Prochlorococcus marinus CUG1417: one gene and its partner. Each later gene encodes a partner of the first gene's protein in a complex. Links are inferred from orthologs where the notes say so. Each region holds a gene or a part of one and is shown on either strand. Other genes may lie near its edges. The genes, in order: rpmJ and rplI.

Evidence for each region.
Region 2: rpmJ (region 1) and rplI share a complex: the UniProt entries of both Bacillus subtilis proteins name them as parts of the 50S ribosomal subunit. The link is inferred for Prochlorococcus marinus CUG1417 from one-to-one orthologs.

Annotation. Positions count from the first base shown.
Region 1 is NZ_JAAORN010000002.1:429,396-437,697, reverse strand. What follows is about bases 5,616-8,302. They hold rpmJ (50S ribosomal protein L36), read left to right. Parts: upstream 5,616-6,744; coding sequence 6,745-6,861; downstream 6,862-8,302. Other genes in these bases: HA140_RS08415 (DNA-directed RNA polymerase subunit alpha), read left to right, coding at 7,761-8,302; rpsK (30S ribosomal protein S11), read left to right, coding at 7,313-7,705; rpsM (30S ribosomal protein S13), read left to right, coding at 6,903-7,268; HA140_RS08435 (adenylate kinase), read left to right, coding at 6,151-6,702; secY (preprotein translocase subunit SecY), read left to right, coding at 5,616-6,151. In the rest of the region: rpsC (30S ribosomal protein S3), read left to right, coding at 1-37; rplP (50S ribosomal protein L16), read left to right, coding at 49-531; rpmC (50S ribosomal protein L29), read left to right, coding at 528-746; rpsQ (30S ribosomal protein S17), read left to right, coding at 756-1,022; rplN (50S ribosomal protein L14), read left to right, coding at 1,019-1,384; rplX (50S ribosomal protein L24), read left to right, coding at 1,385-1,741; rplE (50S ribosomal protein L5), read left to right, coding at 1,816-2,355; rpsH (30S ribosomal protein S8), read left to right, coding at 2,365-2,766; rplF (50S ribosomal protein L6), read left to right, coding at 2,779-3,318; rplR (50S ribosomal protein L18), read left to right, coding at 3,333-3,701; rpsE (30S ribosomal protein S5), read left to right, coding at 3,718-4,338; rplO (50S ribosomal protein L15), read left to right, coding at 4,343-4,801; more of secY, read left to right, coding at 4,832-5,615.
Region 2 is NZ_JAAORN010000002.1:555,481-563,880, forward strand. Bases 2,495-5,279 are described here. They hold rplI (50S ribosomal protein L9), read left to right. Parts: upstream 2,495-3,551; coding sequence 3,552-4,007; downstream 4,008-5,279. Other genes in these bases: HA140_RS09120 (hypothetical protein), read right to left, coding at 2,495-2,517; HA140_RS09125 (acyl-CoA desaturase), read left to right, coding at 2,593-3,531; dnaB (replicative DNA helicase), read left to right, coding at 4,066-5,279. Outside these bases: gcvP (aminomethyl-transferring glycine dehydrogenase), read right to left, coding at 1-70; glycine cleavage system protein GcvH, read right to left, coding at 116-505; HA140_RS09115 (aminotransferase class I/II-fold pyridoxal phosphate-dependent enzyme), read right to left, coding at 508-1,800; more of HA140_RS09120, read right to left, coding at 1,819-2,494; more of dnaB, read left to right, coding at 5,280-5,448; tRNA uridine-5-carboxymethylaminomethyl(34) synthesis enzyme MnmG, read left to right, coding at 5,461-7,428; HA140_RS09145 (chorismate lyase), read left to right, coding at 7,477-8,052; HA140_RS09150 (RNA helicase), read right to left, coding at 8,032-8,400. UniProt on the Bacillus subtilis protein: Binds to the 23S rRNA.

The DNA of each region.
Region 1 (8,302 bases):
TCAGCAATTTGAGGATCGTTCAAATGAGAATTCATAGGAGGTATAACAATGCTTAGTCCAAAACGTACTAAATTCCGCAAACAACATAGAGGCAGAATGAGGGGTGTAGCCTCAAAAGGTAATACTATTGCATTCGGTCAATTTGCACTCCAAGCTCAAGACTGTGGCTGGGTAACTGCACGTCAGATTGAAGCAAGCAGAAGAGCTATGACCAGATATATCAAACGTGGCGGTCAAATCTGGATAAGAATATTTCCTGATAAACCCGTAACCATGAGACCTGCCGAAACCAGAATGGGTTCTGGTAAAGGTAATCCAGAGTTTTGGGTCGCAGTTGTAAAACCGGGAAGAATACTTTTTGAAATGGGTGGTGAGGATATTACTGAGGAAACTGCAAAGGAAGCTATGCGACTGGCTCAATACAAACTTCCTGTAAAAACTAAATTTATCTCTATTGATAAAAGTCTAGAAAATAACTCCCAAGAAAATACAAAAAATAGCAAAAAATCTCAAGAGGAGGTTAAACAATGAAAAACTCAGAGTCACTTAAGGAATTTAAAAAATTAAATTCTGAACAAATTACTGAAAAGATTGACCAATTACGAAAAGATCTTTTTGACTTGAGATTCAAGCAAGCTACAAGACAGCTCAATGAAACTCATAAATTTAAAATCATCAAGAAACAAGTTGCGCAATTACTCACTCTCAGTAAGAGTCAATCTGCTTCTAAAACTACTTCTGATTAATTATTAGTTATGGCACTTAAAGAAAGAATTGGTACTGTTGTCAGCGACAAAATGGATAAAACAGTTGTTGTTGCTGTTATTAACAGATATCCGCACCCCACTTATAAAAAAATTGTAAGTAGAACTACACGATATAAGGCGCATGATCCAGAAAATACATGCGTTTTAGGTGATCGAGTTAAAATAAGAGAAACTAGACCGCTTAGTGCTCATAAAAGATGGGCAATTGAAGAGATTCTCAATAAAACAGGTCAGGCTAAGGAGGTTAAAAAATGATTCAACAAGAAACTTATTTAACAGTTGCCGATAATAGCGGAGCGAAAAGACTCCAATGTATTAGGGTTTTAGGTTCTAATAGAAGGTATGCACATGTCGGGGATGTAATTGTAGCAACTGTTAAAGATGCTCTTCCGAATATGGGAGTAAAGAAATCTGAAGTTGTGAAAGCCGTCATCGTCAGAACAAAAGCTACATTAAGAAGAAATACTGGTAATTCAATCAGATTTGATGATAATGCTGCTGTTTTGATTAATGAGGATAAGAATCCAAAAGGTACTAGAGTTTTTGGTCCTGTAGCCAGAGAACTGCGGGATAAAAATTATACAAAAATTGTTTCTCTTGCTCCGGAGGTGATTTAAATGTTGGATTCATTAAAACAAAAGAAGAATTTCCAAAGAATAAAAATGAGAATCAAAACTGGAGATTTAGTAAAAGTAATTAATGGCAAGGAAAAGGGCAAAACTGGAGAGGTTTTAAAAACTATCCCTCTTGAAAATAGAGTAGTAGTTAAGGGAATTAACCTTAGGACTAAACATGTAAAACCAACTCAGGAAGGGGAAACTGGAAGAATACTTACAGAGGAGGCATCTTTACATGCATCAAATGTAATGTTCTTCTCAAAGGAAAAAAATCTTACAAGTAAGATTGAATATTTTATTGATAAAGAGGGAGTTAAGAAAAGAAGACTGAAGAAAACTGGTGAAGTAATTGATTAATTTTTCATCAGAAACCAGATTTAAACTTTTTCTAATTTATCAATTCTGACAAAGACCAGAATTAACAAAAAATTATGACTCTAAAAAATCGCTACAAAGAATCAATTAGACCAAAACTTTTAAAAGACCTTGGTCTTAAAAATATTCATCAAGTACCTAAAGTTGTCAAAGTCAACGTTAACAGAGGTCTTGGTGAGGCAGCTTCAAATTCAAAAGCTCTAGAGGCTTCCTTGAATGAAATGGCAACAATTACAGGGCAAAAGGCACTAGTAACTAGGGCCAAAAAAGCTATCGCGGGTTTTAAAATTCGTGAGGGTATGCCAATTGGTTGTACTGTAACTTTGAGAGGTGACAGGATGTATTCCTTCTTAGAGAGATTTATAAATCTAGCTTTACCAAGAATAAGAGACTTTAGAGGAGTTAATCCAAAAAGTTTTGATGGGAGAGGGAATTACACTGTTGGAGTGAAAGAGCAATTAATTTTTCCTGAAATCTCTTTTGATAAAATAGATTCAATAAGAGGTATGGATATAACTATTGTCACTAGTGCGAGATCAGATCAAGAGGGTAAAGCTCTCTTGCAAGAGTTAGGAATGCCTTTTAGTAAGAATTAAATTAAAACCATGTCAAATCACGATCCTATTTCAGATATGCTTACTCGAATTAGAAATGCGAGTCAAAAAAAGCATACAACCACATCAATCCCAAGTTCAAAAATGTCCCTAAGTATTGCAAAAGTACTTCAAAAAGAGGGTTTCATTTCTGACATTAATGAAGAAGGTGAAGGCTATCAGTCACAAATAATACTTGGTCTAAAATATAGTGGCAAGAATAAATTCCCTACTATTCGATCCATGCAAAGAGTTAGTAAACCTGGCTTGAGAATTTATAAAAATACAAGAGCTTTACCAAAAGTACTAGGAGGTCTTGGAGTTGCTATTATATCTACTTCTAAAGGTGTCATGAGTGATCGCGATGCTAGGAAGCAAGGTATAGGTGGTGAAGTACTTTGCTATGTTTATTAAGGAGGATTAATCATGTCAAGAATTGGAAAAACACCAGTACTAATACCAGATAAAGTATCTGTTGATTTTGATGGATTAACAGTTACAGTTAAAGGCCCTAAGGGTGAGTTAAAACGTAAGATGCCAGAAGGAGTTAGTTTTGATAAAAAAGATAATACTGTTGTCGTAAGTCCTACCACTACCAAAATATTCTCAAGGCAAAGACATGGTTTATGTAGAGCTTTAATTGCAAATATGGTTGAAGGGGTTAGTCAAGGTTTTTCAAAAAAACTTGAAATTGTAGGAGTTGGATCGAGAGCACAAGTAAAAGGTAAAAATCTAGTTGTTAGTGCAGGATATAGTCATCCTATAGAAATGATCCCCCCTGATGGTATAACATACAAGGTTGAGAGTAATACAAACGTTACTGTATCTGGAATTGATAAGGAAATTGTTGGTAATGAAGCAGCAAAAATCAGATCAATTAGACCTCCAGAACCATATAAAGGTAAAGGGATTAAATATCATGATGAGAGAATTCTCAGAAAAGCTGGTAAATCTGGCAAAAAATAATTCCAATTAAAAAAATGACCAAACTTTCCAGGAAATCACAAACCAAAAAAAGACATAGAAGATTAAGGAGATTCTTAATTGGAGATGCAACTCGTCCAAGATTGTCTGTTTTTCGCTCTAATAATCATATTTATGCTCAGGTTATAGATGATAGCGCTCAAACAACTATTTGCTCAGCTTCAACTGTTGATAAAGAACTAAGAGAAAAATCTGAGAAGTTACCCTCTGATTGTAATTCTTCTTCCATTGTTGGAAAATTATTAGCAAAGAGAGCGATAAAAAAAGGTATTAAGCAAGTGATTTTTGACCGTGGAGGTAATTTATATCACGGTAGAGTAAAGGCGCTTGCAGATGCTGCTCGTGAAGCTGGCCTAGAATTCTAACTCTTAATTTTTTACTATGACTGACACTCCAACAAAACAAGAAATTCAATCCAATAACGATAATGTTCCTGGAGCTACTCCCGTAGAACAAAAAAAGAATAATCGGAATGATCGAAAAAGAAATAGAAGAGGTGATTCAAAAAATCTAGAGAGAGATTCTGATTGGCAAGAAAGGGTTGTTCAGATTCGACGCGTCTCTAAAACTGTTAAGGGTGGAAAAAAAATGAGTTTTAGAGCAATTGTTGTTGTTGGTAATGAGAAAGGTCAAGTTGGAGTTGGAGTTGGTAAAGCAGGAGATGTCATTGGTGCGGTAAGAAAGGGTGTTTCAGACGGTAAAAAGAATCTTGTAAGGGTTCCCTTAACTCCAAATAATTCAATACCGACTTTATCTAAAGGTCGAGATGGTGCTGCTAATGTACTAATTAGACCAGCTGCACCAGGTACCGGTGTAATTGCTGGTGGTTCAATAAGAACTGTTTTAGAATTAGCAGGTATAAAAAATGTCTTAGCAAAAAGATTGGGTAGTAAAACACCATTGAATAATGCAAGAGCTGCTATGGTGGCTCTCTCTCAGTTAAGAACACACAAATCTGCCTCAAGGGAAAGAGGCATCTCACTTGAACAGCTCTATTCTTAAAACTATGACTTCAACATTAAATACACTTAAATCAAACTCTGGCTCGAGAAAGAAAAAGTTAAGAAAGGGTAGAGGTATTGCAGCCGGCCAGGGTGCTTCATGTGGTTTTGGAATGAGAGGACAAAAGTCACGTTCAGGAAGACCCACACGTCCAGGTTTTGAAGGAGGCCAAATGCCTCTATATAGAAGAGTTCCAAAATTAAAGCACTTTGAAATAATTAATCAAAAGAACTTTTCCATAATTAATTTAGAAAAATTAAATGATTTCAAAGATAACGATATTGTTAACCTAGATTCACTAGTTAAGAAAGGATTGATCTTCAAGCCTAAATTCCCTTTAAAAATACTTGGTAACGGAAAACTCAATGTGAAGTTAAAAGTTCAAGCTCATGCATTTACAAAAGTTGCAAAACAAAAAATTGAGGATGCAGGTGGATCCTGCGAGCTTATAAATAATAAATAAATTTACTAAAAATTTAGGTAAGCTTCAAAAATGTTTGTCAACAAAAGTAGAAATCCCAGCGCTTCTGAAATACTTTCCCAATTATTTTTAAATAAAGAATTAAGAAGTAGAGTTTTAACCACTTTAGGTCTACTTCTTTTAGTCAGACTAGGTATTTATATCCCTATGCCTGGTATTGATAGGGTTGCTTTTAAAAGTTTTATAGACCAAGGTGGCCAATTAATAGGTTTTTTAGATATTTTTACTGGCGGCGGAATTTCAACTCTAGGAATATTTGCATTGGGTATACTCCCTTTTATCAACGCATCAATTATTATTCAGCTTCTTACAGCTTCTTTGCCTGTTCTAGAAGATTTACAAAAAAATGAGGGTGAAGCAGGGAGAAGGAAAATTGCTCAAATCACTAGATATGTTTCTTTAGGATGGGGTTTTTTGCAGAGTATTATTTTTTCTTTAATCCTTAGACAATATGCAATCCAAGGCATAAGTGAAACTACATTTGTCTTGCAAACCTCAATAGCCTTAGTAACTGGCTCAATGTTAGTAATGTGGTTTAGTGAAATTATTACAGAGAAAGGTATAGGACAAGGAGCTTCATTGGTAATATTTTTGAATATTGTTTCGACTTTGCCAAAGGCTTTAAGTTCAACTATTGAAAAAGCTCAAACTGGAGATAGAGGAGATGTTTTGGGTATAGCAGTTTTACTTGGAGTCTTTTTACTAACAATTGTTGGGATAATTTTTGTCCAAGAGGGAGCGAGAAGAATTCCTATTGTTAGTGCAAAAAGACAAATAGGTAATTCAACATTACTTCCAACAAGGCAAAGTTATTTACCTTTAAAGTTAAATGCTGGAGGAGTTATGCCGATTATTTTCGCATCTGCCTTAATTTTTTTACCCATAACTATTGCAAATGTAACTGGTAATCCAGTTTTAATAAAATTAGCTAGTAGTTTAAATCCTGGATCTTCAAATCCATGGCCATATGCTCTTACATTTTTTGCCTTAATTTTGGGATTCTCCTTTTTTTATGCATCTCTTACAATTAATCCAATTGACGTAGCATCAAATTTAAAGAAGGGAGGAGTAGCAATCCCTGGGGTTAGACCTGGAACTAAAACTGCAAACTACTTATCAGGCATTCAAAATAGGTTGACATTATTAGGAGGATTATTTCTTGGATCAGTAGCTATTATTCCAGCTGCAGTTGAAAGAGCGACGAATGTCCAGACTTTTCAAGGTTTAGGGGCAACTTCGTTACTTATTCTTGTTGGTGTTGCTATTGACACTGCCAAGCAAATCCAAACTTATGTTATTTCTCAAAGGTATGAGGGACTGATTAACAATTAATGAAAAAACATTTACTATTTTTGGGCGCACCAGGCGCTGGCAAAGGGACTCAGGCTGAATTACTAAGTAAAACTTATTCTTATTTGCACCTTTCTACAGGTGAATTATTAAGAAAAGAAATCGAAATGAATACTAGTCTAGGTAGTGAGGTAAAAGATGTTATTAACCGTGGAGAACTTGTAAGTGACGAACTTGTATTAAAAATTGTGAGGCAAAATTTAGATAAGGATAATAAAGGTTGGATTTTAGATGGCTATCCTAGAAATTTATCGCAAGCAAATTCATTGAATGAGGTATTGCTTGAAATCAATCAACCTTTAGAAATGGTTTTTTACTTGGATATTCCCGAGGAAGTTCTAATTAAGCGATTACTTTTAAGAGGAAGAAGAGATGATACTGAAGAGACGATTAGAACAAGAGTTAAAATTTATAAAAAGACTACAGAACCATTGATAAAATATTTTAAAGATCTTTCATTGCTAGAATATATTGATGCAGATAGAGATTTAAAAATCATTTCCTCTGATATCAAACAAAAAATGGCTATATGATGATGTAGAATATAAAATTAATGTTTTATTTTAAAACCACCTATGAAGGTCAGATCTTCAGTCAAAAAAATTAGTCCTGACGATCAGATCGTGAGGAGAAGAGGTAAAATCTATGTTATTAACAAGAAAAGACCTCGCAATAAACAGCGTCAGGGTTAAATTCAAAGCCCTTTAATTCAAACTTTACTTACTCAAAACACGTGGCCAGGATTGCAGGAATTGACATACCTCGCGAAAAGCGAGTTGAAATTGCACTTACATACGTCTATGGAATTGGTTTAACTAGATCAAAGCTAATTCTTGCTAGCACAGGTGTAAACCCAGATATTCGGGTCAAAGATCTTTCAGACTCTGATGTGCAAAAACTTAGAGGTGCTACGGAGGAATTCACTTTAGAAGGTGATTTGCGAAGAAAAGAGGGAATGGCTTTAAAACGTTTACAAGATATTGGTTGCGTGAGAGGCAGAAGACATCGAATGAGTCTTCCTGTAAGGGGCCAAAGAACTAGAACTAATGCAAGAACAAGAAGGGGTTCAAGAAAAACAGTTGCTGGAAGGAAAAAATAATTAATTAAATCTATCAACTAATTCCAGTATTAAATTAAATCATCATGGCAGCTACAGCAAAAAAAACAGGTTCTAAGAAATCTAAACGAAATGTACCTAATGGTGTTGTACATATTCAAAGCACATTTAATAATACTATTGTTTCGATTACTGATACTTCTGGGCAAGTAATTTCCTGGTCTTCTGCAGGAGCAAGCGGTTTTAAAGGCGCTCGAAAAGGTACTCCATTTGCTGCTCAAACAGCAGCTGAAGCGGCAGCTAGAAGAGCACTTGATCAAGGTATGAGACAAATAGAAGTATTAGTTAGAGGACCAGGATCAGGTAGGGAAACGGCCATAAGAGCTTTACAAGTGGCCGGTTTAGAAATAACTCTAATAAGAGATGTTACTCCATTACCTCATAATGGATGTAGAAGACCTAAACGGAGACGCGTTTAAGTCTTAACCATTCTCTAACCCCCCCCCACAAAAACTTTTAACCTTATTTTTTTCCGTGTTGCAATACCAGATTGAAAGAATCGACCATCAAATAGCAGATGATCGCTCCCAAACAGGAACTTTTTTAATTGGCCCTTTAGAAAGAGGGCAAGCTACAACTTTGGGTAATTCACTTAGAAGAGTCCTTATGGGCGGACTCGAAGGAAGTGCAGTTACTGCAGTTAGGATAGCAGGAATTAACCATGAATATGCAACTATTCCTGGAGTTAGAGAAGACGTATTAGATATTCTTCTCAATTGTAAGCAGCTTTCAATTAATAGTACTAACCCAGAGATTGAAATCGGCAGGTTGGTAGCAAGCGGACCAATGGAGGTAAAGGCAAATGATATACAATTCTCATCTCAAGTAGAAATTGTTGATGGAGAAAAGCCAATCGCAACTATTCAGGAAGGTCATAACTTAGAATTAGAAATCCATGTTGAAAGAGGTGTGGGCTATAGACCCGTTGATCGTAAGAATGAAGAGACAACTGCTATTGATTTACTTCAAATAGATGCAGTATTTATGCCAGTGAAAAGAGTCAATTTTACAATTGA
Region 2 (8,400 bases), 130 kb from region 1 along the record:
TTCTTTCATCATTATCTCCTAGCCCAAGATGCCTATCTATAAACGAATCAGACCCAAATTTGGATGTCATATTGAATTATTTTTCTTTAAAATAGCTCTTTTTAAAAAGTTTGGCTTATTTTGGTACAACCTTTGATTGATATTCCTCAGAAGTCATCAAATCAGCAATTGATGCTTTTGATTCTGGTTTCAAAATGACTAACCAACCGTCTCCAATCGGATCATTCTGTAAAAGCTCAGGGTTCTCAATAACACTTTCATTTACAGATACTATTTCCCCTGAAAAAGGCAGATAGACTTCCTCTACGGCCTTAACTGATTCTATTGTTCCAAAAGTCTCGCCTTTCTCTAAAGTCACCCCTTCATCAGCTAATTCAACAAAAACAATATCTCCTAATTGATCTATAGCGAATTCACTAACTCCAATTTTTAATAATCCATTTTCTTCCAAGACATATTCATGAGTGTCAGCATAGTTGAGGTTGTCTGGAAACTTGTAAGACATAACTAAGTAGATAAAGGAAGTAGAGAATCCTTTGAAATTAATTTTTCCTCTAATAATTCAGATAATAATCGAATTAATGCAATTTTGATGTGAGCTATGTGAGAACCACCTTGAACAAAAATATTGTAAGGATCTCTTAGAGGGGCATCAGCAGAAAATTCACTTGTACTACCTTCAATAAAGGTGCCTCCTGCCATTAATAATTTTGAATCATATCCATCCATTGATGATGGGACAACATTCAGAAAAGAATCTACTGGTGAAGAATTTTGAAAAGATTGACAAACTTTTTGTACCAAATCAGGATTATTCAATCTTACTGACTGAATAAGATCAGATCTATAAGTAGCTGGCTCTGGTAAAACCTTGAATCCCAAATTTTTAAAGACTGCTGCAACCATATCAGCACCTTTTAGTGATTCGTGAACAATTTGTGGTGCTAAAAACAAACCCTGCAAAATTAATCTTCCTAGTCCAAAATTTATTCCTCCAGAAGAACCAATGCCTGGTGAGGTTAATCTAGAGCATGCCATCTCAACCAACTCTGCATCTCCTGCAACGTAGCCACCAGTTGGAACGATTGTTCCTCCCAAATTTTTAATCAGAGATCCAGCAATTATATTTGCCCCTTTAGAAATTGGTTCACTATCTTCAACAAGCTCCCCATAACAGTTATCAACAAAACATATACAATTTGGATCAAGAGAATGAATAAAACTACAAATTTTCTCTATCTGATGATTCGTAAGAGACTTTCTCCAACTATATCCACAACTTTTTTGTATAAATACTAATTTGCATGAATTTTCTTCAAAAGAATGAACAATTTTTTCTTCAAAAGTATCAAAATTATCGCAAATATTTATTTGCTTATATTCAATATCAAAATCTTTAAGTGAGCCTTTTCCTCCTCCCCTTATTCCTATGACTTCTTCTAAAGTGTCATATGGTTGTCCAGTAAGAGATAACATTACATCTCCAGGTCGAAGAATTCCAAATAAGACAGAACTTATTGCATGCGTTCCACTTACAAATTGCATCCTCACAGCAGCCTTTTCAGCAAGAAACAATCTTGCAAAAACCGCATCAATTTTTTCTCTAGATATATCATTATGACCACTACCAGAAGATTGATTGAAATGACTAGTAGAAACTTTTTCTTCCTTATAAATTGTCAAAATATTTTCTAATTTCTGGAAAACCTGATTAGACCTTGCTTGGAAAACATTACTTAAACTCTCTTCGACAGAAAAAACAGCGTTTTCAGCCAATTTTAAGTTATTGTCTAAAGTCATTTATTATGAAAATTCATCTTATTTTTGAGAAGCTAAATTTCTTAATTCTGCGAGGAAAGCATTAGGTCCTCTACCCTGAAAATAAGAAAGTTTTTTTGAAGCCTCATATAAATCAAGAAGTTCTCCATCTAATTCTTCTGCCGTATAATCTCTAATTCCTGCAATTACCTCAGCAAAACGTTCTCTACGGGCAGATTTATTAACAGCATAGGCTTCCATTACCTGCATTTTACATGATCTCCAAGCCTTATTCTGACAAAAATGCACTGAAAGAGCATCACTTAAAGCAGAAGCTTCTTCATCTTCAATGTACCAGTCAAAAGATGAAGGTAGAGGTTTTAATCCTGAAAATATCTCGAATAACTCCCCGGCCGACAATGGATTACCAGAATCATTTTGTAGGGGTAATGCAGACTCTTCCAAAGATTTCCATAACTCTGGGTAATCACTTTCAAAACGATCCCTGATATTTTCAATACCTTGATCAAGAATCGTATTAACTTGAGCTAGAGCAAGAAAAACTTCAGGACCTGGCGAAGATAACTTCCCATTCCTGAGATTAGAAATTTGCGAATTATGAACTTTACCTAAATCAAGAACTTCTGAAAGTAATGGTAATACTCTGTGAGACCAACCATTTCTTTCATGCCAGAGGTGTATCAAATGAGCCATAGCCCTTCGACCTCTAGATAATTTATCGCGATATCCGAGACTCACAGATAATTAAACTTATCAATAGTATAGTATGATAATATTACATATCGGTAATTTTGAAAATAGTATTTCAATATCATGAATTCAGTAATTTTCCAAGAAACAGCAAAATTAAAAAAACCTGTTCCAGCTGAAAAAGTTATAGAACTCTCAGAGAAATTACTAGAACCTTCCAGTCATTCAAAAAGATATCCTCCAAGACTACATAAAACGTGGGGAACAATAGTTTTTATGATTGCAATTCATATTCTTTCTCTTGTCGCTATACAACCAAAATTCTGGAGTCTCCCTGCAGTCACTTCATTATTATTTTTTTACTGGGTAACTGCTTGTTTAGGAGTTACCCTTGGATATCACAGATTGTTATCACACAGATCGTTCATTGTACCAAGATGGTTAGAAAGATTTTTTGCTACCTGTGGAGCCATAAGTTGCCAGCATGGACCAATAGATTGGGTAGGTTTACATAGACATCACCACTCTTTTTCAGACACTGAAGTAGATCATCACAATAGTAAAAAAGGGTTTTGGTGGAGTCATATGGGTTGGATGTTTAAAGACGTAGAAGCACTAAAAGCTGTTCCAAAACTAAGTGCTGATTTAATCAAGGATCCATATTATAGATTTTTAAATAAATATTTTTTATTCTTACAAATTCCTATTGGGCTTTCATTATACGCAATAGGTCAAAAATTAGGAGTTGGAGGATGGGCTCTAGTCCTTTGGGGAATTCCATTAAGGCTTGTGGTTGTTTATCACGTAACATGGCTAGTCAACTCCGCGACACATTGTTGGGGTAAAGCACCTTTTGAAAGCGGTGATTCATCTAAAAACAATGCATGGGTTGCTGCATTAACATTTGGAGAAGGTTGGCATAATAACCATCATGCATTTCCCAATTCGGCAAAACAAGGATTATTTAAAGGACAGATAGACATAACATGGGAACATATTAAGATTCTTGCGAAATTTGGTTTTGCAAAAAAAGTAAAGTTACCCTCCAGGTCGTATTATTAACTATATTGTTCAATATTTTCATGGCTAAAAGAGTACAAGTCGCATTAACTGAATCAATCGCATCACTAGGTAAAGAAGGAGATCTAGTTGATGTAGCACCAGGATACGCAAGAAATTTTCTATTACCTTATGGCAAGGCAATGAATGTAACACCAGCAGTACTTAAACAAATTGAAAGGAAAAAAGAAAAAGAAAAAATCGCTGCTGATAAATTAAAGCAAGAAGCTTTAGATTTCCAAACTGCATTATCTACAATAGGAAGGTTCACTATCAAAAAACAGGTTGGAGAAGATGGAGTCCTTTTTGGAACGGTTACCAATGGGGATGTTGCCGAAGCGATAGAAGCGGCAACTAAAAAAGAAATTGATAGGAGAAACATCACAGTTCCTGATATTCATAATTTAGGTTCCTTTACTGCAAAAATAAAATTACATCCAGAAGTAAATGCAGAAGTAAATATTGAAGTAACAAGTTAATTAATTTGTTGCAATATTTTGAAAAGTAGCCAGAGTATATATCTAAGCAATTAAAGATATGGTTTCAGTACCTTTTCCAAATAATGGGCAAAATAAAAATTTTAAAAAGGATTTTAATAGTGAAAACTCTGGATTAGTACCTCCTCAAAACGTTCAAGCAGAGGAAGCTGTTCTTGGGGGCATACTTCTTGATCCAGATGCGATCGGAAGAATTGCAGACTTAATTAAACCTGAAGCTTTTTATATAAATGCCCATCAAGAGATTTATAGAACAGCATTAATGTTGCATACCCAGGGTAAACCAACTGATTTAACGTCAATGAGTGCTTGGTTAGCAGATAATGGATCACTAGAAAAAATTGGAGGAAACAGCAAACTGGTAGAACTAGTTGAAAATGTTTCCTCTACAGCCTCCATAGAACAAGTTGCTAATTTAATTAACGATAAATTCATGAGAAGGCAACTTATCAGATCTGGGAATGAAGTGGTTCAACTAGGTTTTGATCAAACTCAAGATACTAATGAAGTTCTAGATAAAGCAGAGCAAAAAATATTTGAAATCAGCCAAGAAAAACCTTCAAAAGGCCTGACTCAAGCAGCTGAAATCCTTACAAGTACTTTCAATGAAATAGAGTCAAGATCATTAGGTACTTCAGTAGCTGGTATACCAGTAAATTTCTATGACCTTGATGCGATGACTCAAGGTTTTCAAAGAAGTGATTTAATAATTGTTGCTGGAAGACCTTCAATGGGTAAAACTTCAATAGTTCTTAATCTGGCAAAAAATGTTGCACAATCGCAAGATTTACCTGTGTGTGTTTTTAGCCTTGAAATGAGTAAAGAACAATTGACATATAGATTGCTCTCTATGGAAGTTGGAATCGAGAGTGGCAGGCTAAGAACAGGCAGATTACAGCAAGATGAATGGCCATTGCTCGGAGAAGGTATCAATTCATTAGGTCAATTACCAATTTTTATAGATGACAAGCCTAACTTAAGTGTTTTAGAGATGAGATCTCTCTGCAGAAGATTAATAGCTGAACAAAAAAAAGAACTTGGATTAATTGTGATTGATTACCTCCAGTTAATGGAAGGATCAACCCCTGATAACAGAGTGCAAGAACTTTCACGAATAACAAGAGGTCTTAAAAGCATGGCCAGAGAATTAAAAGTACCAGTAGTAGCTTTATCTCAGCTTAGTAGAGGAGTAGAATCTAGAACAAATAAAAGGCCAATGTTAAGCGATTTAAGAGAATCGGGATCTATTGAACAAGACGCAGATTTAGTATTAATGATTTATAGAGACGAATACTATAATCCAGAGACTGAAGATAGAGGAATTACAGAAATCATTGTCACTAAACATAGAAATGGACCCGTAGGAACTGTTAAATTATTATTTGAACCTCAATTTACGAGATTTAGGAATTTAGCTAATTAAATCGATCCTAAAATGCAAGATCATCACTCAACAAATGAATCTTTTGATGTCATCGTTATTGGTGGAGGTCATGCAGGATGCGAAGCCGCTATAACAACAGCAAAATTAGGATTTTCTACAGCCTTATTTACAATCAATTTAGATAGGATTGCCTGGCAACCATGCAACCCTGCTGTTGGCGGCCCGGCAAAAAGTCAGTTGGTACATGAAGTTGATGCATTAGGTGGAATTATTGGTAAATTAGCTGATAAGACAGCTATACAAAAAAGAATATTAAATGCGAGTAGAGGTCCTGCTGTATGGGCATTAAGAGCTCAGACAGATAAAAGAGAATACTCAAAAAAGATGATAGAAATACTACAAAATACAGATAATTTATCATTAAAAGAAGCAATGATTACTGAACTAGATATCGGAAAAACTGAAGAAATTGGATTAAACTCAAAAAAAATCGTCAAAAAAAGAATAAAGGGTGTAAAGACTTTCTTTGGTAGTTATTATTCAGCAAGATCAGTAATCATTACAGCTGGTACGTTCTTAGAAGGAAGAATATGGATAGGAAATAAATCAATGTCAGCTGGTAGATCGGGCGAACAAGCAGCAAAAGGTCTCACTCAAAATTTGCACGAAATTGGTATCAAAACAGAACGTTTAAAAACAGGGACTCCAGCAAGAGTTGATAAAAGAAGTATCGTTTTTGATGAATTAGATATTCAACCAAGTACTGCAGCAGATAAATATTTTTCGTTTGATCCAGATATCAAAAATAATATGCCCCAAGTTAGTTGTCATATCACTAGAACAACTCCCAAAACACATCAACTAATTCGAGACAATTTACATTTAACTCCCATTTACGGCGGTTTTATTGATAGTAAGGGGCCAAGATATTGTCCATCAATTGAAGATAAAATCGTTAAATTTGCTGATAAAGAATCACATCAAATTTTCTTAGAACCAGAAGGAATTAATACCCCTGAAATATATGTTCAAGGATTCTCTACAGGTTTACCTGAAAATATTCAATTAGAACTTCTAAGAACCTTACCTGGATTAAATGAATGTAAAATGTTGCGACCAGCTTATGCTGTCGAGTATGACTATATACCTGCAACACAACTCCAAACATCACTCGAAACCAAAGAAATTGAATATTTATTTAGCGCTGGACAAATTAATGGAACTACTGGTTATGAAGAAGCAGCAGCACAAGGATTAGTAGCCGGAGTCAATGCGACAAGAAGACTAAACAAAAAAGATCCAATAATCTTCTCTAGAGAAAGCAGCTATATAGGCACAATGATCAATGATTTAATTACCAAAGATCTCAAAGAACCATATAGAGTTCTTACTAGTAGGAGTGAATACAGGTTGACCCTTAGAGGAGATAATGCAGATAGACGATTAACCCCACTAGGTTATGAAATAGGGCTAATTGATGACAAAAGATGGTCGGTCTATCAAGAAAAAATGAAACTCCTTGAAGAAGAGAAATTAAGATTAAAAAACACTCGTTTAAAAAACACGGATGAAATATCAGAAAAACTAGAATTAGCCACGGGATCAAAAATCAAAGGCTCAACAACTTTGAAAGAACTCTTAAAAAGACCAAACTTTCATTATTCAGATTTAATTAAATATAATTTGGCTGAAAAAAATATAGATTCTTCAATACAAGAAGGTGTTGAAATAGATATTAAATACGAGGGTTATCTTAAAAGACAAAAAAACAACATTGAACAAATAAATCGTCAAAGCTATAAATCTCTGCCTGAAGAAATAAATTATGAAAAGATAGATACATTATCTTTAGAAGCTAGAGAAAATTTGAATAAGATAAAGCCAAAAAATTTTGGTGATGCTTCAAAAATTCCGGGGGTTAGCAAAGCTGATTTAACTGCTTTACTTGTTTGGCTAAAAATAAGAGAGATAAAAAAAGATAAGACAAATATTTTTGCCGAAAAAAAGTTATCATCTTAAAAGCACTACGTCAGAGCACTGAATAATAAACTTTTTAACTCTCCAAAAATTTTATGGGAAGAAAAAGCCTCTATTTTTTTAGTGAAGAATTCACTACCAAAAATATCTGGTCCATGGAAATTAATGCTGCTTGGGGATGGAAGTCCAACTAGACATCTGCAGCTTTTAACTAATCAAGAGACAAAAATTAAATTAATTTCAATGCAATTAGATCCTCTATCCACTCAAGAAGGTCCTACAGAATTGAATCAGTTAAATGGCCCTTTAATTAGAAGACAAGTATGGATCAAAAGTAATAATAAAAACCTAGCATGGGCAGAAAGTTGGTGGAATGCAGATCAAGTGAGTGAAAATTTAAAAGCCAAAGAAGAGCCAATTTGGAAGAATTTGACACAAGACAGATCAGAATTATTTAGAGAAGTTGATCGTATTTCACTTGTCAATGCAAAATGGTTAGAAGATCAATTTTGCTTTAAAGGTCCATTCTGGTCAAGAAATTACAGATTTTTTCGGGACAAAAAACCGTTAACAATTATAAGGGAAGTTTTCAATCCAAATTTAGAAAATTTACTGGGGTATTCAGGAATTAAAGAATTTACCAAACTATACTCTTCTTCTTCTTGATCTTGGAAGATTTCTTAATTTTGATTGAACTTGTTGGATTGATTGATCTCTAGAAGTATTATTCTCATTTTCTGAAGCTCTTTGCCATCTTTCAACTTTGAAATCCATTTCATCTGGCCAATCTTCGTCCTTACTCTCTTTCACATAAGGTAATTTTTTTTGCTCATTTGTCTGTAAATTTTTTGGTTGCCTTAAAGATATTGCTTCTAAAGGTCTTTTTGAATGCTGTGTAGTAGATTCATAAGAATTTGATTCTCTGGAAAATGTCTTAATATCGCTTTGATCATCATAAAAATTATCATCATTCCAATCATCATTTTCTTCATCAAAAAATAAATCCACTTTTTC